4 regions of the Candidatus Pantoea multigeneris genome follow, and region 4 is predicted to be linked to each of the others. Evidence: riboswitches for the same ligand, from Rfam matches in the RefSeq annotation. Region 4 holds a riboswitch; each other region holds the start of a gene.
The links. A riboswitch is a leader RNA that binds a small molecule or an ion and turns the genes downstream of it on or off. The one in region 4 is predicted to bind thiamine pyrophosphate.

Region 1 (6,007 bases), on a different contig from region 4:
TATATAAATCGTCATTAGAATTTTTAAGTTCATCATAATTACTTGCCAGGCTTTTTCCCAGCAGTGCGCTGTTAACGTTAGCGAGCAGGTCTACTAGCGTAAATGGAAGGTATTTAAGGAAGAATTTACTCCCCATCGATAAATTAGGTGTGGGAAATAATACTGATCCAATAGAAAATAGTATGATGAATACATCCATCCACTCTTTGGTGTTTCTAATCTCTCTCTCATCCCAGGAGAACCATTTATCATCTGCCGTAAAAATAAAGTCATCAATTTCATCCTTTAGGCGTGTATTTTTATTTTCAATAATGTTATTGATTATCTTTAGCTTGTGTTTGTCTGGATGTGTAGATAAAGAGAAGTTAGTGAATTTTAATGCGTCACTCTCATAGAGCCGATAGATTTTGGTAGCAGGGCCGGCTGGACCGTCAACATCAATAAATGTCATTTTTACATGCGTAAGATAGTCACTGTTCTTGTCTGGTATATAGCGGGGGGATAATTCTTCTTGCAGGAAATTCCTCAGATTTTCAACCTCTCTGGAGATATCTCTATAGCCTTTTTCATGCATAGCTTTACGACTTTCTAAGCTATCCAGATAATCTTTTCTGACATTATCATCAATACTGATATGGCTTTTTGTTGAGATATATTTACGTTCTGGACCCAGAAGCGCGGGCAGGCGTACTATTTCTTGCTGCTCCAGGCTGACGAGCAAACTTTCAAATCCATCGTGACTACCGTTTCCTTTTCTCAAAGGAATACAGATTATACTATGCGGAACATGTTCACCTACAGGATTATCATTGATCCCTACCAGATACCCCTGGGATCTTCCATTGAAAAAGTCAGATAATTTCTGTTTTTCTGACTGACTGATATGGATATTGTAGGTTTTAGTGTAATGGTCGATATTACTGATGTTTTTTAGTTCATCGATCCGCTTGTTTAATCTGCCATATGAACCAATAAGATAACTGGCATCATATTTTAAGTTGTCAACCTGAGCGATGAGATTCTGCTCCCAGTTACTGGTTTTGATTGATATTTCTTCAATGAGCTCACGAATGTCTTTATCCAATATCAATGCATTCATGTCGCTATCTGTAGGGTTCCATTTCCGATAAAAAGCAACCGCTTCCGCAAATGTTATTCGTATGGATTTTTTTGCATCGGAAAAGTTATTTGCATTCTCCCATTTTATCTCCGCATAATCGCTGAAGGGGAATAGACGTTTAATAAACATTTCAGATCGCGTCATTCTCTTGTTAATAATAATGTAAATAAGAGATTCGCTATTCAGTTTTTTATTGGTGTCATCGAAGTAAGATTTGTTTTTTTCTTTTTCAGCCAAGGAGATCATTTCATTTAAGTAATTAGAGAATTTAATTTTCCAGTTAAAAATCTCCGGAGATGAATTCTTTATATCCACGAAGGTCAAATGCTGTTGGATGTTGTTCATTTCTTTGGTTATTTTGTTTTCTTGTGACCATTTTTTTATTTTTTTATAAATTTCACCATCATAGTGGCTTGTTCGATTGTAGTTTTCATCATTAATGTTACGTATTTTCTTCAGGGTTGATTTGTTTATCATTTTAATATTGACCTGATTGGAGTAGCCATGTAATGCATCTACTTCTAATATATAACTTAATGCATGAATAAAGCCGTCGCCAAGAAATGTTTTCTGCCAGGATTCACGTTGATTGAATTTTTGAATTTTACTTAATGATGAAAGGTAATTTGTTTTATCGGAAAATATAACGTCAATAATTCCTTTTATAATTTCATTGCGAAATTTTTCAATTTGCCCAATCAGCCCAATATAGTGCGTTACAGCAAGTTTATCCATGAGGTATAAAGCATCAGGTTTATTAATTTTTTTCCTTTCCTCTATGTGTGATACATATAACTCAGTCATAACCTCGAGTTGATATCCTATAAGATGGTCAATTTTTACTTGCTCCTGTTGCACTTCGATTAAGGATCTAGTGCTATGGATTTTATCTCGGCTTAATTTTATTTGGTATGCTATATGATTTAGCATTACAGACAGCATGGATTTTTTTTCATGGTGTAAAATCGTTGTCGTGTTTCCTGGGGTAGCGGTGCTAAATTTACCATGTAACAATATATTATCGCTAATGGAGTCAAAGCTCTTTTTAATTGGGTCTGGTAGTTGAGTGAAAGATCTCACGTTTAACATGGAGGTTTTTTTTAAGTAATCGCCGTAATATATGTTTTTAATAACATTAGTTTCATCTCTTTTGATATAGGAATACTTTTTATAAAATGCATCGGTAATATTTCTCTTTTTTATGAATGTTTTTTCTTGCTCGTCAAGAAATTTAACACAGCCATGAAATATTTCCCTTCTGCTTAATTTAAACGTCACGGAAGTATTGAAATGTAATTCACCACCAATGGATTTTTTTATATCCTGCAATAGATTACCGGATCGACGTATGTTTTTTAACATAACCACTGGGGCATGCAGCTCTTTCCATTTATTTTCTGATATTGTTCTAAAAAATCTGAAGATGAAATTTACATCTTCAGTTGAATTACTCCGAGGATGTGTTGAGTTTATGTTGACTGAATCTCCATCATTAAATGTAAATTTAATGATATGTGATAAGCCGGGTGCGGGGGATCTTTTCTTCCGCAGGTTGTTAAAATCAGAGGGGTGGTTAAATTCATTGTCCGGGTAATTTTCAGGGTGCTTTTTTGTGAATTTTATTTCATTTTCAAAAAATGGTGCGCTGCTCACATCAGAAATTTTCACAATTGTTCTCCTGAGTTATATGACTTAATCTGCATTCATCAATTTTATTTCAGTTATTTTGTTATAAAAAAAGATCAGAGGTTCATTTTTTGCGCAGCAGTGTTTACTGATTTTTTACCGCATATAGCGGTAAGGGTTGATGCGAATCAGGCTGATGACTTGCGCGACGCCTTGTCCTTACCTTATGCTGCTGGCTGTGAATTTGACTCGGGGTGCAGCCTCTTTTGGGAAGCTGCTGAGAAACACCCGTTGAACCTGAACTGGATAATGCCAGCGGAGGGAAGTCAGATGCCTGTCCGCATCTCTCTTCCTGCCTCTGGTCAGGAGCCTGATTACCGTGTCGCATACCCCGCTTTCCTCTGCGCAACTCGCGCAAACGCTCGTGTTGTTACGCCAGCAGGCACCTTTAGTGCACTGTATGACCAATGATGTGGTCCAGACGTTTACTGCTAACGTGCTGCTTGCTCTCGGGGCTGCGCCTGCCATGGTGATTGACGCTGAGGAAGCCGCACAATTCAGTGCTGTTGCCAGTGCACTTCTGATCAATGTCGGGACGCTGACGGTGGATCGCCGTGATGCGATGCAGCGAGCGATAGTCTCAGCCGATCAAGCGGGTACACCCTGGGTACTTGACCCGGTAGCGGTGGGGGCATTGAGCTTACGTACTGCGTTTTGCCAGCAGATTTTGGCAGCTAAGCCTGCGGCTATTCGCGGCAATGCTTCTGAGATTCTGGCGTTGGCCCAGCAACAAAGCGGTGGACGTGGCGTTGACAGCCTGCACACTTCTGACCTGGCTATTGAGGCCGCGCAGGAGTTGGCAACACGCTTTAGCACTGTTGTCGCCGTCACAGGGGAGGTTGATTACATCACCGATGGCACCCGTACGCTGGCGGTACCGGGGGGTGATGCGATTCTGACGCGCGTGGTGGGCACTGGCTGTGCCCTGTCGGCCGTGGTGGCCGCATGCTGCGCACTACCTGGCGATCGCTTACAGCATGTTGCCAGCGCCTGTGCCATGGTCGCCCGTGCGGCGGAAGTGGCTGCCTCTCGTAGTCAGGGGCCGGGCAGTTTTGCCGTGGCGTTGCTGGATGGCTTGTGGTCACTGAATGTAGAGGAAGCACAATGAAGCGTATTAATGCCTTGACGATTGCCGGCACCGATCCCAGCGGTGGGGCTGGCATTCAGGCCGATCTAAAAGCTTTTTCTGCACTGGGTGCCTATGGCACCAGCGTCATCACGGCGCTGGTGGCGCAGAATACCCGTGGAGTGCAGTCGGTCTACCGCATTGAACCTGACTTTGTGGCAGCACAGCTGGATTCGGTGCTGGATGATGTGCGTATTGATAGCGCTAAAATTGGCATGTTGTCAGAAACCGCGATTGTTGAGGTGGTTGCCGAACGGCTGAAAAAAGTCCGCCTGCCATTCGTGGTACTGGACACCGTCATGGTGGCAAAAAGTGGCGATCCACTGCTCTCACCCGATGCGGTTGCCGCCGTGCGCGAGCTGTTATTACCGCAGGTCTCGCTGATTACCCCTAATCTTCCTGAAGCCGCCACGCTGCTGGGCACTGAGCATGCGCGTAATGAGCAGGAGATGTTGGCACAGGGAGAAGCATTAATCGCGCTGGGTTGTGAGGCAGTGCTGATGAAAGGGGGCCATTTAAGCGACGGTGAAAGCCCTGACTGGTTGATTACTGCGGCAGGCTCCCAGCGTTTCACTGCACCGCGCGTCAATACTCGCAACACGCACGGCACGGGCTGTACCTTGTCTGCGGCCCTGGCGGCGTTGCGTCCGCGTCATAACGACTGGGCGCAGACCGTGGCTGAAGCTAAAGCCTGGTTGCAGCAGGCGTTAATGCAGGCCGACTCACTGGAAGTCGGCCATGGCATTGGCCCCGTTCACCATTTCCATCAGTGGTGGTAACCCCCTGAGGTGATTTGCGCGGCTTGCGACCTTACGCCAGTAAAGGGCAGTGAGGTGGCAAGCGGCAACTCACTGCATCTGGCATCACTTCAAGCGTAAATTCGCGCCCGCTCAGTGGCTCACCATCGAGGTTAAACGTCATTTCATGGGGTGAGCGGATCGTCAGTTTACGTAGCCGGGCGGCAACGACATTGGGGTTTTCTTCATTGCTGGTCAGGGAATGCAGCAGGGTAGGCAATACTTCCTGTGCCGTGACGATACTCAGCTCAAGCAGACCATCATTGATACGCGCCTGCGGGCAAAGACGTTGACCGCCTCCGGCCTGTTGGCCATTGCCAATGCCAATCACCAGGGCATCACCTTGCCAGTGAAAATCATCCCCCTCGATCTCACAGCTGTCGGGTTTCAGCGTATCCATGCGCATCAGGCCATGGATAAAGTAGGAGACGCCTCCCAGGGCTGCCTTGAGTTTTTCTGGCGTTTCGGTGGTGATACGCGTCCCGAAGCCACCGGTGGCCATATTAATAAAATAGCGATCCTGATTAACCCGAGCCAGATCCACCGCCACTGCACGACCTTGTAAAGCGAGACGCAGGGCAGGTTCCATTTCTGCGGGAATACCGGCACTGGTGGCAAAATCGTTCGCTGTGCCAAGGGGAAGAATACCCAACGCCGGGCGCTTGTCTGCGGGAAGTGCGGCTAACGCGGTGGCAATTTCATTGATGGTGCCGTCTCCACCGCCAGCAATGACCGTGGCAGCACCGAGTGATACCGCTTCTTCGACATAGCGTTTTCCGTCTCCCTGTTCCCAGGTGACACGCACAGCCAGTTGCGCACCTTCATCACGCAACAGGCCTACAGCACTGCGCAGCGCTTCATTACCGGCACCCTTGCCATTCAGAATCAGTACAGCTTGTGGTGTGTTGTCCATTGTCCTTTCCCTTAAATGCGCATTGACTGAGGCAGTTATAGCACAGCGGGAGGGGGATTGAATTGAGACAAAAGAAAAACCCGCCCGGGGGAGCCGAGCGGGTGAATGAGGTAGTTCCTGGTACGGAAGCTGTTTTGTTATTGCTTGTTTTCAGCAGGGGCGAGTCTAATCAACCCGCCCGGCGGGGTCTGTGATCGCGATCGGACTTCAGCAATAAAACAGCAGAAAATGTGCAACTATTCACAATTTCCGCTAAACAAGCTGACAAATATCCGCTTCCCAGCGATAGCCCATGCCATAAACCGCGCGAATAAACGGCTGATCGGTATCCAGCTGCTCCAGCTTGCGGCGCAGATTTTTAATGT
Region 2 (6,007 bases), on a different contig from region 4:
AAGCGGTGCAAAACCCGTTCTATATCCTGGCGCCGGGTTGGGGGCAAATCCCCCTGATTGTGCTGGCGACGCTGGCGACAGTTATTGCGGCTCAGTCGGTGATCAGTGGCGTGTATACACTGACGCACCAGGCGATTCGCCAGGGCTTTTTGCCGCCAGTACGCATTATTTATACTTCGTCTACCGAATCCGGGCAGATCTATATTCCGGTGGTGAACTGGCTGTTGTTTGTCGCCGTGGCGGTTATCGTGTTGGCATTCCGCCAGTCTTCAGCGCTCTCATCGGCCTATGGCATCGTTGTTACCGGTACGATGGTGTTGACCGCGTGCCTCGTGTGCATTGTGGCGTTTAAAAACTGGCACTGGCCTTTGCCTGCGGTGCTGGCTTGCCTCGCTGTGATGCTGTTGGTGGATGTCACCCTGTTTAGCGCCAATCTGATGAAACTGCTCTCCGGCGGCTGGGTACCGGTGCTGCTGGCGTTTACCATGTTACTGTTTATGTGGATCTGGAGCAGTGAGCGTATCCGCCTGATCCGCCGTCTTGACAATGACCCCGTAGGCTTAAAAGCGATGATTCAGTCGCTGGAAGCCAATCCACCTCAGCGTGTGGCAGGCACCGCCATCTTCCTGGCGCGTAAAGAGTATGAAATCCCGCAGGCGCTACTGCATAACCTGAAACACAACCGGGTGTTACATGCGCGTACTGTGCTGCTGCACATCCGCACCGTTGATACGCCGCGTGTATACAACCAGCAGCGCCTGAGCATGCAGCAACTTTCACCCACTTTCTGGCAGGTGACGGCGGCTTATGGCTGGCACGAAGTCCCCTCAATGCAAGAAATTCTGCATTTATGCGGCATGGAAGGCTTTGGCTGTTCAGTTAACGAAGCCTCATTCTTTACTTCCCATGACACGCTGGTGATGAAAAAGCGCAAGGGGCTGGCGCGAATCAAAGGTGGGATCTTCCATTTCTTCCAGCGAAATGCTTTGCGGGTTCACGAGCAGTTCCGCATCCCGCCTAACCGGGTGATCGAGTTAGGTGGACAGAAAGAGTTTTAACCTGGAGCGGCAGGAAACGCGACGGCGTTTCCTGCACGGATGCCTTACTCAGGCTCGACGGCGTAGCTGTCTACCGGCGTGATTTTTTTGATCAGCTTGTTATCAAACAGGAATTTTTCGTACGCGTCGTAGCGGGCTTTGTCCAGCTTCGCCGGGTCGCGTGCAAACAGCGGCAGTGATGCCATCCATGCCTGATGATTGAAGTCGGTATTCAGTTCCGGGTGCGCGGCGGCAAACGCTTTCCAACTCTCTTCCGGATGCGCGTGCAGATAGTCACTGCCTTTTTTCAGCGCGGCGAGGAATTTCTTAATCCGTGGGTCGTTCACTTCGTCGCGGTTAGCAACGATGATCAGCTCATCGTAAGCAGGCACGCCATAATCTTCCACGTTGAACACCACTGGTTTTGCCCCCTGCATTTTCATCTCCAGCGCTTCAATATTGCGATAACCGCCAATCACGGCATCAACTTTGTGCGTCAACAGGGCGCTGGTGAGCTGGAAGTTAACATTGACCAGTTTGACCTCTTTGCCACTGACACCGTCGTGGGCCAGCATGGTGTTCAGCGTGGCTTGTTCAATCCCGCTGACGGAGAAACCGATGGTCTTACCTTTCAGTTCCGCCGGAGATTTAACCTTAGGATCGAGGGTAATTACCGTGTTCAGCGGCGTGTTGATTAACGTGCCCACGCGCACCAGCGGCAAACCTTCATCGGCGAAGAAGTGCAACTGCGGCTGGTAGGTGATGGCTAAATCAGCCTGTTTCGCCGCCACCAAGCGCGGTGGCAGTGAAGGATCGGAAGGTGGAACGATTTTCACGTCCAGCCCTTCTGCTTTGAAGGCACCGATCTGCTCTGCCACCATAATCGGCGCATGATCCGGGTTAACATACCAGTCGAGCATCAGTGTCAGTTTTTCCGCCGCATGCGCCTGGCTAATGCAGGCGGCTAACAGTAAGGTGGTCGCCGTTTTCTTGAACATGGTCTTTCCTTGGTAAAATTTTTAATGTGTATCCGGTGCCCAGCTAATCAGGCGGCGGAGCAGGGTATCGATCGCCACCCACAGCGCGATGGTCATCAAAATCAAAATAAACAGTGCAGCAAAGCATAAATCGCTCTGCATTCGGGCGTTGGCGTTCATCATGACGTAGCCCAGCCCCTCGGCTGATCCTACCCATTCGCCAATGATCGCCCCAATCGGTGCCACGGCGGCCGCCATGCGCAGTCCGGTGCCGAAGGCAGGCAAAGCGGCCATCAGCCGCACATGGCGCAGCTGCGCCCAGCCCGAAGCGCGCATGGTGCGAGCCAGATCAAGGTAGTCATTGCTGACGCGGCGCAGGCCGTCATAGAAAGCGGAAGTGACAGGAAAGAAAATCACCAGCACGGCCATAACCACCTTGGCACTCATGCCAAAGCCAAACCACAACACCAGCAGCGGGGCTAAGGCGAAAACCGGAATGGCCTGACTGGTGAGCACCATGGGCATCACCCAACGCTGCAAGCGCGGTGAAAACACCATACACAGCGCCAGCACACTGCCCAGCAACACACCGCACACCAGGCCGCTGAGAATTTCCATCGCGGTGACCAGCGTATGGTCGGCCAGATAATCCCGGTTCTGCCACAAGGCTTCGACCACGGCAGCAGGATTGGGCAAGAGAAAACGAGGAACGCCGCTCATCGTGACCAGCGTCCACAGCAGCAGTAAACCCGCAAAGACCACAGCCCCGCGCCAGAGGCGGTTCAGGCGAGAATCGGTTCTCTCCATTATTCGGCTCCTCGCAGAAGTTGTTGGGCTAACGCCCCCTGGCTGCGGAGCAGTTCAGGATCATCTAAGGCGCGCGGCGGTGTTCCTGCCAGCGTGTGTGAGGTGTCCAGTCCGGCAGGATGCGGTGACAGCACCAACAACTGGTGCGCCAGGCGACAGGCTTCCACCGGATCGTGAGTGATGAGCAGCACGGTGTGATCCTGTAGCAGTTCAGCGGCCAGGTTCTGTACCCGTGCGCGGGTTATCGCATCAAGGGCGGAGAAGGGCTCATCCATCAGGACAATGGGCTGACGTTCATACAGGGTACGGGCAATCGCGGCCCGCTGGCGCATCCCTCCTGAAAGCGTGTCCGGACGGGCATCACGCTGATCCTGCAAACCGACGCGTTCGAGCAGATGCAATGCCCAGTCGTGGTCCGGTTGCTCGCCACGCAGGCGCGCACCCAGCATCACGTTTTGTTGCACGCTCAGCCACGGGTAGAGCAGATCCTTTTGGCCCATCCACGCAATTCTGCCGCTGATGGGTAGCCCATCGCTGCCCATGACACTGCCGGATGTGGCTTGTGCCAGCCCGGCGATGATCCTGAGCAGGCTGGTTTTGCCCGCCCCGCTGGCCCCCAGCAGGGCGACGATTTGCCCGCTGGCAATATCGACACTCAACCGTTCGAAAATGGTGCGCTGACCGAAGCGTAAACAGAGATCGCGTACGGCGATACCCGGTGGCACTTGGGTGCGATTAAACGGTGGATTTCTCATTGCGCCGGTGCATCCAACCCCATTTGCCAGAAAGCCGCTTCGAGCCGGGTTGCAGTGTTAAAAATGGTGTTAAGTTCGGCCAGACGGCTCTCTCCCCCGCGCTGATGAGCCACTTTCTCCAGCAGATCAAGGGATGACTGCACGCCACGCAGATAAGCCTGATCGCCGTAGTTGCGGATCCAGTCAGCATACGGATTGCCTTCCAGCACCGTATTAGGGTCATTCAGCAGGCGTAAGCCAATTTCGGCATAACCGGCAACGCAAGGCATTAATGCCGCGAGCAGATCCAGTGCATCACCACGATGACCAATATCCAGCACATAGCGCGTGTAGTTCATGGTTTCAGCCGCTTCCTCCACCTGTTCCATCTTGCTTTCATTTAGCCCCCACTGCTGGCAATAAGCCACGTGCAGTGGCAGTTCATTCACGATGGCATTGAGGGAAGTTGTCGCCGCACGCATTTCCGGCAAGGTGGAGAATTTACTGACCAGCAGCGCATAAGCGCGGGCAAAGTGGATCAGGAACAGATAGTCCTGGGTCAGATAGTGGCGGAAAGCATGATGTGGCAGGGTGCCTGTACCGAGTTGCTGGACGAAATCATGACAGACATAGGATTGCCAGACGGAGCCAGCATTGCGGCGTAACTGACCATACAGGCCAGCATCAAACTGAGGAAGAAACATTGGACCTCCATTCGCTTTCAGGAGATCCGGGCATCCGGAGGTAAGAACAGGCAGTTGCACGTAGCAGGATTGCCGACCCGTCCCTTCGCTGGCATGACCCAGATCAGGTTCAAAGGGTTCGGTTTGCACCATCTCAGCCCATCACTGGACACCCCTCGGAGAGGCATTTTTTATACGTGATTCAGCGGGCGATTACAATCACCGGCAAGAGAAAAGCCGGGATTGAAAACCCCCGCAAAAAGCGGGGGTTTGAGCGGCATCAGAAGTGATAAGAGAGGCTGACGGAGTAGTTAAACGGCTGACCGTAGACCAGGTCATCATCCATGGAGGTGTAGTAACCACGATCAAACAGGTTTTGCAGGTTGGCCTGCACGGAAAGCTGTTTAGTCACGTCATAGCGTGCAAACAGATTAACCAGCGGGTAGCTGCCCTGATAGTAACGTTTGGTTGAGCCATCAACATAGGTCGCATCTTTATACACGCGGTTTTGCCAGTTTACGCCTCCGCCGACGGTGAGTTCCGGCAGCATTGGCAGGTTATAACTGGTGAACAGCTTGATCTCGGTTTCCGGCATATCACTGTTCAGGCGTGCGCCGGTATTGTCACGAGCCACGTAACGGCTGATGCCAAACGTCATTTTCAGGTTGTCAGTGACGGCACCATTCAGTTCAAACTCGGCCCCTTTACTGACGGTGCCGTTGGCGGTGGTATAGGCTTGTTCGCTGGAGCTATTCACGAACACACCATCCAGCGCCTGGGCGACGTTGCTTTGTTCCAGACGGAATACCGCCAGCGTTGCGGTGAGTTTGCCGTTGTACCAGTCTGATTTCAGGCCGGTTTCATAGTTTTTCCCGGTAACCGGTGAAAGATAATGGCCGTTGGCATCGCGATAGGTTTGCGGCTGGAAGATGGAGGTATAGCTGGCGTAGGCGGACCATGTGTCATTAATGTCATACACCAGGCCACCATACGGCGTGGTGTTATATTTGGTGACGTTACCGCTGCTACCGTGTGTGCTCCATTGGGTATAGCGTGCGCCAATGATCAACGAGAGCGGATCGGCCAGGGAGAAACGGGCGGCGGTATACATGGATTTCTGTCGCACGATATCATCAGAGTCCAGATACCAGTCGCCCCATGACGGTTCAGCCACGTCACCGTTCCAGTTGTTGATGTCTGGCATGGTGGTGTCACCGAAGTCACCATTTGAACTGTAATAGCGGTTGTGCTGGCGGCTGAAGCTGAGTCCTGCCAGCAGTTGGTGTTGGCGACCAAACAGCTCAATCGGGCCACTGGTAAAGGTATCTACAGAATCCAGATTACGTTTGCCCTGGTCCTTACTGCCAAAGGCGGATAAACCAAGGCCGGTTTGCGCATCGGCAAAATCTTCAAGGTAAATCAGTTTGTCATTCACGGTCGCCTGGGCATGGGTAGCATTGAGACGGAATACCCAGCCGTTGTCGAATTTCTGGTCGAGGTTAACAAAGACCTTGTGTGAGCTGAGGTCGTAATGTGTCCAGTCCGCTGAAGGGTTGGTACTGCGGGCAAAGTGGGTTGGTGCGCCGTTGCTGTACCAAATAGGCAGCCCGCCCCAGGTTGGGTTCGCGGTCTGGCTCTCCTGGAAGTCATAGCCCAATGAGAGCGTCGTGCTGTCGGTCAGGTCCGCATCGACCACGCCATACAGGAACTCTTTGCGCTTGTGGTAGCGGTCTAACCAACTGTCCTGATCCTGATAACCCGCCACTACG
Region 3 (6,007 bases), on a different contig from region 4:
CAGATTGAGCCTGGCAGTATCAAGCGTCACCCGCGCCTGTTGTACGGCGGCCTGCGCAAGTGTCAAAGCGGCATCAGCTTGCTGTACTTCCTCGACGGCCATGAGATTTTTCATCTGACGGCGGCGTTGTGCTTCTGCTGCTTTTTGCTGCAACGTGGCGCGTGCGGCCATGAGTTCGCTCTCCGCCTGAGCGACCGCCAGGCTAAAGCGCTCCGCGTCGATTTGATAAAGCACATCACCGCGATGCACATATTGGTTATCTACAACATTGATGCGAGCAACTGGGCCTGAAACATCAGGTGCACTTCGCACGACCTGAACACTCACTCGGCCATCGCGGGTCCAGGGAGCCAGCATATAGACTTGCCACAGCTGTATCACTAGCGCTACCGCAAACGCAGCGCACAGCAGAGTAAAAATGACTTTAATCCACGGTTTAATAAAGGAAAAGCGATCAAACATACAACACCATCAACGCCAAAAGTGAAAGGGAAAGGGAAAACTCAAACAGCCCGGGATGCCAGATGCGCGCCAGCACACCACTGCGTACCAGCAGCCAGCGCAAGAGCAAAAACAGCGGCATTGTGAATAAGACATAAACAAACAGTGGGGGAAGCAATGCACCTGCCACCGCGACTTCACTTAGCATTTTTATCTCCTTGGTCAGTCAGTAATTTCGCCAGCAGATTGAGTTGTGCGATCAACGCGTGGTCATGGGGGTTATCCTGACGACGGATTAACCATGCAGCATGGCGTAGCGGTTGCGCGGCTCGCACTGGCTGGTGATGCCTTTGTCGCATACGCTTTAATGCCCGTTGGAGGGTAATGCTGTGACGATGATCATCCCGGATATGCTGCTGTAATTGCAGGATCAGCTGCTGTTGTTGCAGCAGCGGTAGGCTACCGTCCACGGGATGACTGACATCCGGATGTGCGCGAGTCATTGCAGCCAGTAACGCAAGGCGATGTTGTTGGCGCCAGAGATGACGTGGCGAATGACCTGGCTGCAGAGCGGCTGCCTGTATCGTTCGCAGCAATCGCGCCAGTTGGCGTGGAGCGTTAGGCGGCCACAGCACGCGAAAGCTGAGCAGGGTAAAACAGCTTGCCAGCAGCCAGGCGACGGACTGGTTCAGAAAGTCGTTACCATCAAACTGCATCGGATTGCCCGCCGCGACTAGCGTATTGAATCCCACCAGATAACCGAGTCCGGCCAACATATTGCGGGGTTGGGTGGTCGCTAAAATACCCGGCGTCCAGAACAGCCCAAGCACCAGCAGCAGTAACGGGAGATCATGAATGGCGGGCAGGATAGCGAAAGCACACACCGCAGCAAGAGGGATCGCATATAGCGTCCCTTTCACAAAGCCTTTTGCCCCGATGGCGGGTGCCGGCGAAAGTGCCAACAAAGAACAGTAGGGCGCCAGGATCAACAGCATGGTATCGCCATTGCTCCAGCCGCTGAGTAACCACACCGCACCCCCACAAAATAGGGTCAATGCGGCACGACTCCCGTTAATCATCGCCATTCTGCTATCACGATGAAAACTGATTGCCGGTACGATTCTGTGACGCTGTAACTTTTTATCGTGCGCCAGACAGCGTAAAGCCTGATAGCAAGCGTATGACTGTGCATCCTGATGGTGATCCCGGCCGGGTTTTAACCGATGCAGGGCTGATACCAGTCCATGATTTCCCTGACAAATTAACTGATGGATCTGTGCCCAGTCGTGCGCCTGGCTTGCAGGTGCCGTCAGTGCCGCCGACAGAGAGGAGACCCAGTAGCGTAGGGCCCTTGCCCTGGCTGCGAGAACCGCAGATTCGGCTTTGCCAACGGCGAGGAGGTCATCCATAGCATAGAGATCTGCCAGCAAATGGCGACGGCGGGACGAAAACTCTTCAGTGGAGGAGAGGCTGATCGCCTCAAAACACGCTTGTGTCAGATGGGCTAGCTGTTTGTCCACCTTCGCAGTAATGCTACGGCGGCTGAATAAGGCGGTGACAATGCCGAGAGAAACGACACCGACCACCACGGTTGAACCGCGTGCGATCACTTGCTCAAAGGTTAACTCGGGATGCTGCAACGCACCGTAAGTGGCAAGACCCACGGTATATCCGGCAACCACCATGCCAGAGGCCCGGAAGTGCCGCAGTAGGGTCATTCCAGCGACGGCAAAACCCAGCCACAGGCTGAAGCCAGTTAAAAAGAACCAGGGTTGTTGGGCAAAAAATGCCAACAGCAACACCGACACGACCATTCCTAAAAGTGTGCCGAGAATACGCCAACTGCCTTTACCGATAACCGCGCCCTGAATGGGATTAATCACCAGCAGTACGGTAGAGGCGGCTGACCACGGGGATTCGAGTTGTAGCTGATAGGCTGTCACCAGCGCCAGCCAGGCAGCCAGCAGCGATCGGAATAAGTAGGTGCTGTGTGCCGTGGTGATATCCAGTGCGCTGAGCCGTCGCACCAGACGTAGGGATAAGGGGGTATCACTCATTTTGCTGTCTCTAAAGTGTGTGCAGCGGTACTTTAGGCAGCGTTATCCATGATGGAAAGTGACATGATTGGAATTGATGATTGCGTTAAACGCACGGCTCAATCGATATTGCATAAACTGTGGATGGTGCGTCTGAGCCACTGGTGCGCCGGGTCCTGCTGAAAGCGGGGGTGCCAGGCTTGCGTAAACAGCACCGTTTGCAACGCAATCGGCAGTTGAAATAACCGAATACGTAAACCTGCTGCCTGCGCGTGACGGGCCAGATGTTCAGGCAGCGGCAACAGCAGATCTGAATCCTGCAAAGCAAATAGCGCGGTAAAGGGCGTGGAGACGACGAGAGCGACTTTGCGCTGCAAGCCTGCTTCCGCTAATGCATCGTCAATGGGGCCGGAGAATTTTCCACGTCTGGACACGCCAATGTGTTCCCACTGGGTGAGACTTTCCATGCTAATAGGATTATCGAAGATGGGATGACCTTCACGGGCAATGCCGACAAAGGAAGTGGTAAACAGGGGTTGAACGCGGATTTCCGCGCCCAGGGGGCGTGAAGCGCTGATGTACAAATCAACATTTCCCCGACGGAGTACGTCACCATCGACATTATCTTCTTCGGCGGAAAAATAGAGTGATGCCAGCGGCATCTCCAGCGCCATTTTCTCCAGCAGGCGGCCGGAATAGAGCCCGACAAAAACATCATTCGCCCGCACGTTAAAACGGCGTGCCAGTAAGCTCACATCAATCGCGCTGTCCGGGGTCAGCAAGTGTTTGACCTGACTCACTGCCAGTCTGACTTCTTCGCGTAGCGCTAATGCGCGCGGTGTTGGCACTAGTTTGCGGCCTGCGGGCACCAAAATGGGATCTTTCAGGGTTTCCCTGATCCGGCCCAGGGTGCGACTCATCGCCGCCGGGCTGAGATTCATTTTACGGGCAGCACCCACCACGCTGCCTTCCTCCAGTAAGATATCCAGCGCGATAAGTAAATTCAGGTCAGGCATTTTCATAGGGCAGGTTCTTTGCGTTTAGCACAATGGAGCAGAGTATACCCTGTGTTCAACACAGGGTAGGGTTTGCGGGAAAATTCTTGACGGCGCAGCACCGCTTACACTACAACTAGGGGCGTCAGGGGAGTCTCGCCCAAGAGACTGAGAGGCTGGTAGCGCATCTGCGCGGTTCAGCGACCCTTAGAACCTGACCCAGTTGATACTGGCGGAGGAAGACAGGCATTTTGCGCCGTTTGTACTGCTGCACGCGCCTCCACGCCATGCCACTTCTCTCGCTTATTCCACGATGTATCACGGGTCTCACAGCTGTTTTATCATGAGGCCACGGTGAAAAATTCCCGACATTTTCAGACCTTACAGCCAGAGGTGTTGCCATGAGCCACTGGTCAATCTTGGGCAATGGCGTAAGCGCGCTTTGTGTCGCCACGTTGTTGGCGGAACGCGGAGAAAAGCTGGAAGTGATCACCAGCGATCATCAGCCCGCCTCCTGGTGTGCGGGCGGCATGCTGGCCCCCTGGTGCGAAGCGGAAAGCGCGCCTGAAGAAGTGATTGTGTGGGGGCAACACAGTGCCGCCTGGTGGGCTGACCGGATCCCCGGTGTTCAACATCAGGGGACGCTGGTAGTGGCTCCACCCCGCGATGCGCGCGAGCTGGACCGCTTCGCTGCTATGACGCGTGAGCATCAGTGGGTTGATCCAGAAACGCTGGAGCCTGCTCTGGAAAAACGCTTCAGTCGCGGACTGTTCTTTGCCGGTGAAGCCCATCTTGATCCTCGCATTGCTCTGACTACGCTACGTGAAAAACTGATTGCTTCAGGCGTGAATTTCCACAGCGGACCTGCTACCGGCAGGGTGATTGACTGCCGTGGTATTCATGCCCGTCAGGCCCAGCCAGAATTGCGCGCGGTGCGCGGTGAAATGATTATCCTGCAGTCCAGTGAAGTGTCCTTCTCCCGTCCTGTTCGCCTGTTGCATCCCCGTTTCCCCTGTTATCTGGTCCCGCGAGAAGGGGGGCGATTCATGCTGGGAGCGACCATGGTCGAAAGTGATGACAACAGTGTTATCAGTGCACGCGCGATGATGGAGTTACTGAGTGCGGCGTATACGTTACATCCCGCATTGGCAGAAGCGCGTGTGATTGAAAGCAACACCGGCCTACGACCGGCTTATCGCTGCAATCTGCCACAGGTACGCTATGAAGATGGCGTCTTCCACGTGAATGGCATGTACCGTCACGGTTTTTTGTTAGCGCCAATCATGGCTGAACAATTAATGCAAAAATTATCCCAGGAGAATCTGGCGTGAAAATTGAACTGAATGGGCAACCGGTAGAAACCGGCGCAATGACGCTCGCGGCGTTATTACTGGAGCAAAATATTGATGCCAGCTGTGTTGCCAGCGCAGTGAACGGCGAGTTTGTCCCACGCAGCCGTTACGCAGATTTTGCGCTGGCTGAGGGGCAGCAGTTGGAAGTGCTGTCGCCGATGCAGGGAGGTTGAGCCATGTTCTACGATTATCAACCACAGTCACGTCTGCTGCTTGGTACTGCCGGTTATCCTTCACCCGCGGTGTTACAGCAGGCGGTGGAGGCTTCCGGGTCAGATATCATCACCGTCAGCTTACGGCGTGAAGGTGAAGGTGGGGGAGCATTTCGCCAACTGCTCACGCAGCTCAATAAACGGGTGCTGCCTAACACCGCAGGATGCCACACCGTCAAAGACGCGGTGACGACGGCGCATATGGCGCGAGAGGTATTCAACACGCGTTGGATCAAGTTAGAGGTGATTGGTCACGCCGATACGCTGCAACCCGACCCGTTCGCGCTGGTCGAAGCCGCACGTATTCTGTGTCGCGAAGATTTCCAGGTTTTCCCCTACACCACAGAGGATTTGATTCTGGGGGAAAAACTGCTGGAAGCGGGCTGTGAAGTGTTGATGCCGTGGGGCGCACCCATCGGTTCCGGTCAGGGATTACGTAACATCGAAGGCCTGCGCACCATGCGAAACTGGTTTAAGCATGTGCCGCTGATTATTGATGCGGGCATTGGCGCGCCCAGCCAGGCCGCACAGGCAATGGAAATGGGATTTGATGCGATTCTGCTGAACACCGCAGTCGCAAAAGCACGTGATCCTGTCGCCATGGCGACGGCCTTTGGTCAGGCGGTTCAGGCGGGTTTGACTGCACATGAAGCGGGATTGATGGAACGCCGGGATATGGCTGCGGCTTCAACGCCATTATTCGGTCTGGCGGAGTTTGGGTCATGAGCCACGCACGCTATCAGCGTCAGGTGATGCTGGAAGAAGTCGGCGATGCCGGGCAGCAAAAGCTGGCACAAGCAAGGATATTGATTGTCGGTGCGGGTGGCCTCGGGTCGTCTCTGTTACCTCTGCTCGCGGGTGCCGGGGTGGGCTTTATTCGCCTCTACGATAACGATGTCGTTGAAGAGCATAATTTACACCGGCAAAACTTATTCACCCTGGCAGATATCGGCCAGCCAAAAGCGCTCTGT
Region 4 (6,007 bases):
AGAGGATTGCCGCATCCAGTGGGAAGCGGCGCAGCGGTTGCAGCGTCACCTCACAGGCCAGTTCAGCATTTTTGCACAGCGACATAAAATCACCGGCTTCAGCGCGGGTGGCTTTGTATTCCGGTAAATAGCGGCCTGCTTGTCGCATCATCCATACTGGGGTGGTATCCACCGGCTGACGTAACAGGGCACGCAGATAACGATCGTTCTTCAGTTCACTCATTTTTGGGCTCTCTCTGTCTCAGACGCGCAGTGTAGCATTTTCATGAACTCTCGGCGCGGCAGATGGCGACAGTATCTTCAATCAATCGGCGAGCAACCGTGCCTGGCGGTGGTAGCTGAGGGAGTTGATCAAAGCGATACCAGCCCGCATCCTGTAGCTCTTTACCATCAATTTTGAGATCGCCGCCGGCATATTCAGCCATAAACGCCGTCATCAGTGATTGAGGGAACGGCCAGGGCTGAGAGGTAACATAGCGCACGTTTTTTACCTGCACATTGCTCTCTTCCATCACTTCGCGCGCCACCGCTTGTTCCAGCGTCTCACCCACCTCGACAAAGCCGGCCAGCACGGTATAAACATTGTTACGATGGTTAGTGTGATTGGCTAACAGGATTTCATCCCCACGCCGGATAGCCACAATCACACAAGGTGCGATCTGTGGGTAATAGCGTTCACGACAGTGACTACACAGGCAGGCAAACTCACGCTTACTATGGTGCATTTCATGACCACAGTAGCCACACCAGCGATGCGAACGATAAAACTCCGCCAGCTGCACCCCACGGCCCGCCAACTGAAACAGTTTCACATCTTCATTGATCAGCTGACGTGCTGAAGCCATATTGTCAGGGCGGGATTCACACACCAGCCATACCGTTTCGCCTTGCCACTCGCCGATAGGCATGCCAAGACTTCCCACTAAATTGAATGCACTTGCAGGCCCCTGCGGCAGCTCACCATGCGGCAGCCAAAGTTTGTTTTCCTGGCTGACAACCCACCATCCAGCGTCTACGCTTGAGATCTCACGTTGCATATAAATCGTCATCCTTATGCGTCGTATGTTGACGCTGAAGTCCTGATGTTAGTGTGTAAATCACTATACCCTAATTATTTTGGGTTGCAGGCAAGCAGATAGCACTGCGCCAGCACTCTGCAATGATCGGGAAAATAAACAATCCGGAGCCTCTAATGCTTAACCAGTTAAATGACCTGACCGATCGCGTAGGTGGCAGTAACGAACTGGTCGATGCGTGGCTGGAAGCCCGCCGCCAGTTACTGGTGTCGTACTATCATCTTGTCGGTATTAAACCCAATAAAGAGTCCTTAACGGCGCTGGATGAACAAGCGCTGGATAGCTTCTGTCACGGGCTGGTGGATTACCTCTCAGCGGGCCACTTCAGTGTTTATGAGCGCATCATCAGTGAGATGCAAGGCGACAGCCCATTGATTGCTGCTGCGCAAATTTATCCTCAGCTGGAACGCAACACCGAACATTTGATGCAGCTGTATGACGGTCATCTGCAGCAGTCGATTACTGATGATAACTGCATGACTTTTCAGCAGGCACTTTCAGAAGTGGGAGAAGTACTGGAAGCCCGCTTTACGCTGGAAGATAAGCTCGTGCAGTTGGCCTGGGATAATCAGTTGGCAAGTGCCCCGGTTGCCAATGCAAACGATATGGCACGCCCAGCTTAAAAAACAGCAAATGTAAAATGCTTGTTATTATTAAAAAGGCCTTTTATGCTGAAGGGGCTTTGCAGTATCAACGCGAAGTCGTTCAGCGCTAAGGCCTGAGCGTTTTATCTTGTCGGAGTGCCCCCCGGGGCTGAGACCGTTAATTCGGGATCCGCGGAACCTGATCAGGCTAATACCTGCGAAGGGAACAAGAGTAAAATTCATCAGTGCAGCGGCACTTTATCGCCTGCTGTTGCTGTTACTCCTTCCGGACTCCGGACAAGCAAACTTCCCTTTTAGATGGAAATTGCTATGTCTGTATCGAAAACAAACCGCCGTGAACAGCGCGCCCAGGCGCAAGAATTTATCGACTCACTCAAAGGCGGATCGGCCTTCCCTAACTCTAAACGTATCTGGATCACCGGTAGCCAGCCTGATATTCGCGTGCCTATGCGTGAGATTCAGCTCAGCCCGACACTGGTCGGCGGCAGTAAAAGTGAGCCTCAGTTTGAAGATAACGAGGCAGTGCCGGTGTATGACACCGCGGGGCCTTATGGCGATCCTGATGCGCAGATTGATGTCCATCGTGGACTGCATAAGCTGCGCGCACGCTGGATAACACAGCGTGATGACAGTGAAACTCTCGAGCAGATCAGCTCGGTCTACACGCAACAACGCTTAGCCGATGATGGCTTAGACCATTTGCGGTTTGAACATCTGCCACAGCCTCGCCGGGCAAAAGCCGGACGCTGCGTGACACAGCTTCATTACGCTCGCCTCGGCATCGTCACCCCGGAGATGGAATATATTGCGCTGCGTGAAAATATGGGTCGCGAACGGATTCGTGGTGAAGTGCTGCTGCAACAGCATCCGGGTCACAGCTTCGGTGCGCATCTCCCCGAGAATATCACTGCTGAGTTCGTGCGTGAGGAAGTGGCCGCCGGACGTGCAATTATCCCCGCCAACATTAACCATCCCGAATCTGAGCCCATGATTATTGGTCGCAATTTCCTGGTTAAGGTCAACGCTAACATCGGAAACTCTGCCGTCACGTCTTCCATTGAAGAAGAGGTAGAAAAGCTGGTGTGGTCAACCCGTTGGGGCGCGGATACCGTGATGGACCTTTCAACCGGTCGCTACATCCATGAAACCCGAGAGTGGATCTTGCGTAACAGCCCCGTTCCTATTGGTACAGTGCCGATTTATCAGGCGCTGGAAAAGGTCAACGGCGTAGCGGAAGATCTTAACTGGGAAGTGTTCCGCGATACTCTGCTGGAACAGGCTGAACAGGGCGTCGATTACTTTACTATTCATGCCGGAGTCCTGCTGCGCTATGTGCCAATGACCGCCAAACGTCTGACTGGTATTGTTTCTCGTGGCGGCTCAATTATGGCGAAGTGGTGCCTTTCACATCATAAAGAGAGTTTCCTCTATCAGCATTTCCGCGAAATTTGTGAAATCTGCGCGGCGTATGATGTTTCGCTATCACTGGGTGATGGCCTGCGTCCTGGATCCATTCAGGATGCCAATGACGAAGCACAGTTTGCCGAGCTGCATACGCTTGGAGAGCTGACAAAGATTGCCTGGGAGTATGATGTTCAGGTGATGATCGAGGGGCCGGGACATGTGCCGATGCAGATGATCCGCCGCAATATGACGGAACAACTTGAGCATTGCCATGAGGCGCCGTTCTATACCCTTGGCCCGTTAACCACTGACATAGCCCCTGGCTACGATCACTTCACCTCAGGAATTGGTGCCGCCATGATCGGCTGGTTTGGTTGTGCCATGCTGTGTTACGTCACCCCGAAAGAACATCTGGGTTTACCGAATAAAGAGGATGTGAAGCAAGGGCTGATCACCTATAAAATTGCCGCCCACGCCGCCGATTTGGCGAAAGGCCATCCGGGCGCGCAAATTCGTGATAACGCGATGTCCAAAGCGCGTTTTGAATTCCGTTGGGAAGATCAGTTTAATCTGGCACTCGACCCGCACACTGCCCGCGCCTATCATGACGAAACACTGCCGCAAGAATCTGGCAAAGTGGCACATTTCTGCTCTATGTGTGGACCCAAATTCTGCTCAATGAAGATTACGCAGGAAGTCCGTGAATATGCAGCGCAGCAGGAAGCTGCGGCAAAACCTATCGAAATTGGCATGGCAAGGATGTCCGATGCGTTTCGCAGTCGCGGCAGCGAGCTGTATCACCCAGCCGATGCCCTAAACGAGGAATAAGTATGAGTGCCCCTTTTCCCTCCACCGCACCAGTCCTGGGACTGTATCCGGTTGTGGACAGCGTTGAATGGATCGCCCGCCTGCTAGAAGCTGGCGTACGCACGATCCAGCTACGCGTGAAAGATCGTCAGGATGAGGATGTCGAACCGGCGATCCGGGAAGCCATCGCATTGGGCAAACAGTATCAGGCACGGCTGTTTATCAATGACTACTGGCAGCTCGCGGTGCGCCACCAGGCTTATGGTGTCCATCTGGGGCAGGAAGATCTCGACGTGGCAGATCTGGATGCGATCCGCGCTGCGGGGCTGCGTTTAGGGATTTCGACCCATGACGATGCCGAGCTGGACCGCGCGCTAGCGATCCAGCCATCCTACATTGCACTGGGCCATATCTTCCCGACCCAGACCAAAGATATGCCATCGGAACCGCAAGGCCTGGTGGAACTTAAGCGCCACCTGTCACGGCTGCAACATATTCCGACCGTTGCCATCGGCGGTATTTCTATCGCGCGTGCGCCAGAAGTGCTGGCCACAGGCGTAGGAAGCATTGCGGTAGTGAGTGCGATTACTCAGGCTGAAGACTGGCGTGCCGCCACGGCCACCCTGCTGGCACTGGCTGAACCAGAGAATCAGGAACCTGTCGCACAGGGGTGATGTAATTGTTGCACTGGCGCACAAGTTAGCTGGAAACCACTACGCACCTCGTGAATCAACAGCTAGTGCGTAGTCGGTGATCAACTTAATGTTGCTGGCGTCAGGCAACTCCGCGTCTGACCAGGGCTGATAGCTTCTCCTTTTCGGCCCTGCCTTTCTCGCTATGCAGCACAGGAGGCTATTGCTCGCTCCACAGCCGCTCCCACCAAAGCCACAGCCTGCTCAGTTCGCGCATCGAGAGGGAATGTAAAGTTAAGCCGCAGACAGTTGCGGTATTTTCCTGAAGCAGAGAACAGAGAACCTACCACCACTTGTATCCCTGAAGCTCGCAGCTCACGGTTGAGTAATACCGCATCAAATGCCTCTGGCAACTCAATCCACATTAAAAATCCGCCCTGCGGACGCGATACGCAAATACCACAGGGAAAATAGTGCCGCACCCAGCAGCTGAAGGTTTCATAGTTACGCTGATAAATTTGCCGCATCCGGCGGAGATGGGGCTGGTAATAGCCCTGACGGATAAACTCAGCCACGGCATATTGTGTTTGCGTCACGGTCGATCCGGTCACGATGTATTTCATATGAATGACCCGATCGCGATAGCGACCCGGTGCGACCCAACCTACGCGTAAACCGGGGGCCAGGGTTTTTGATACCGAACTGCACAGCAATACCCGTCCATCGACATCCAGTGATTTAATGCTCACGGGGCGCGGGTATTCCCATGCGAGTTCGGCATAGACGTCATCTTCAATAATCGCCGCATCAAAGCGCTGCACCAGCGCCAGCAGCGCCCGCTTGCGTGCTTCCGGCATGATAAAGCCCATGGGATTGTTGCAGTTGGGTACCACAATCACGGCCTTTATCGGCCACTGATCAAAGGCCAGCTCCAGTGCTTCGATACTCATGCCCGTCACCGCATCGGTGGGGATCTCGATGGCGCGGATACCGAAACCACGCAGCGCCTGCATAATGCCGTGAAATGAAGGCGACTCAACGGCAATGATATCGCCTGGTTCGCACACCGCACGGATAGCCACGGAGATCGCCTCGTGGCAACCGTTGGTTATCACAATATCATCCGGTCCAAGCTGGCAGCCGCTATCAATGGCAATACGCGCCACCTGCTCACGCAACGGCAGGCACCCGACAATGCTGTCATAAGCCAGTATGCGTGGATCCTGCTTCTGCGCCTGTCGGCTCAGGATCTTCCAGAGTGGTTTTAACGTTGGCTGGGTCAGATCTGGCGAACCATTTCCCAATAACAGCATGTCGGTTTCCATCCGCCCGCTGAGTAAATCCAGCACTTCATCCCATTGTGAAATTTCGACGGGGCGCTGTACCGGTTTTGAAAGCGCAGGAACCGGTGGCACGGCTTTGCGGCTGGCAACAAAATAGCCCGAGCGCGGTTGTGAATGGATGAGCTGTTTCTCTTCTAACA

Region 1: linked by a shared signal. The riboswitch ahead of thiM (hydroxyethylthiazole kinase) and the one ahead of thiC (phosphomethylpyrimidine synthase ThiC) in region 4 are both predicted to bind thiamine pyrophosphate.
Region 2: linked by a shared signal. The riboswitch ahead of tenA (thiaminase II) and the one ahead of thiC (phosphomethylpyrimidine synthase ThiC) in region 4 are both predicted to bind thiamine pyrophosphate.
Region 3: linked by a shared signal. The riboswitch ahead of F3J40_RS11485 (FAD-dependent oxidoreductase) and the one ahead of thiC (phosphomethylpyrimidine synthase ThiC) in region 4 are both predicted to bind thiamine pyrophosphate.

What each region holds. Positions count from the first base shown of each region.
Region 1 covers NZ_VWXF01000006.1:13,235-19,241, reverse strand. Annotated here, with positions in the region: gene F3J40_RS14645 (hypothetical protein) at 1-2,788, opposite strand, end outside; TPP riboswitch at 2,987-3,087, shown strand; gene thiM (hydroxyethylthiazole kinase) at 3,126-3,914, shown strand; gene thiD (bifunctional hydroxymethylpyrimidine kinase/phosphomethylpyrimidine kinase) at 3,911-4,711, shown strand; gene yegS (lipid kinase YegS) at 4,743-5,642, opposite strand; gene baeR (envelope stress response regulator BaeR) at 5,895-6,007, opposite strand, start outside.
Region 2 covers NZ_VWXF01000004.1:120,163-126,169, forward strand. Annotated here, with positions in the region: gene kup (low affinity potassium transporter Kup) at 1-1,058, shown strand, start outside; gene F3J40_RS11390 (ABC transporter substrate-binding protein) at 1,103-2,035, opposite strand; gene F3J40_RS11395 (ABC transporter permease) at 2,057-2,821, opposite strand; gene F3J40_RS11400 (ABC transporter ATP-binding protein) at 2,821-3,576, opposite strand; gene tenA (thiaminase II) at 3,573-4,259, opposite strand; TPP riboswitch at 4,323-4,425, opposite strand; gene fhuE (ferric-rhodotorulic acid/ferric-coprogen receptor FhuE) at 4,519-6,007, opposite strand, start outside.
Region 3 covers NZ_VWXF01000004.1:139,106-145,112, forward strand. Annotated here, with positions in the region: gene F3J40_RS11465 (HlyD family secretion protein) at 1-462, opposite strand, end outside; gene F3J40_RS11470 (DUF1656 domain-containing protein) at 455-649, opposite strand; gene F3J40_RS11475 (FUSC family protein) at 639-2,498, opposite strand; gene F3J40_RS11480 (LysR family transcriptional regulator) at 2,597-3,499, opposite strand; TPP riboswitch at 3,610-3,730, shown strand; gene F3J40_RS11485 (FAD-dependent oxidoreductase) at 3,874-4,803, shown strand; gene thiS (sulfur carrier protein ThiS) at 4,800-4,997, shown strand; gene F3J40_RS11495 (thiazole synthase) at 5,001-5,762, shown strand; gene F3J40_RS11500 (ThiF family adenylyltransferase) at 5,759-6,007, shown strand, end outside.
Region 4 covers NZ_VWXF01000019.1:13,049-19,055, reverse strand. Annotated here, with positions in the region: gene hemE (uroporphyrinogen decarboxylase) at 1-223, opposite strand, end outside; gene nudC (NAD(+) diphosphatase) at 264-1,037, opposite strand; gene F3J40_RS24335 (Rsd/AlgQ family anti-sigma factor) at 1,193-1,699, shown strand; TPP riboswitch at 1,803-1,903, shown strand; gene thiC (phosphomethylpyrimidine synthase ThiC) at 1,991-3,913, shown strand; gene thiE (thiamine phosphate synthase) at 3,916-4,566, shown strand; gene F3J40_RS24320 (aminotransferase-like domain-containing protein) at 4,728-6,007, opposite strand, start outside.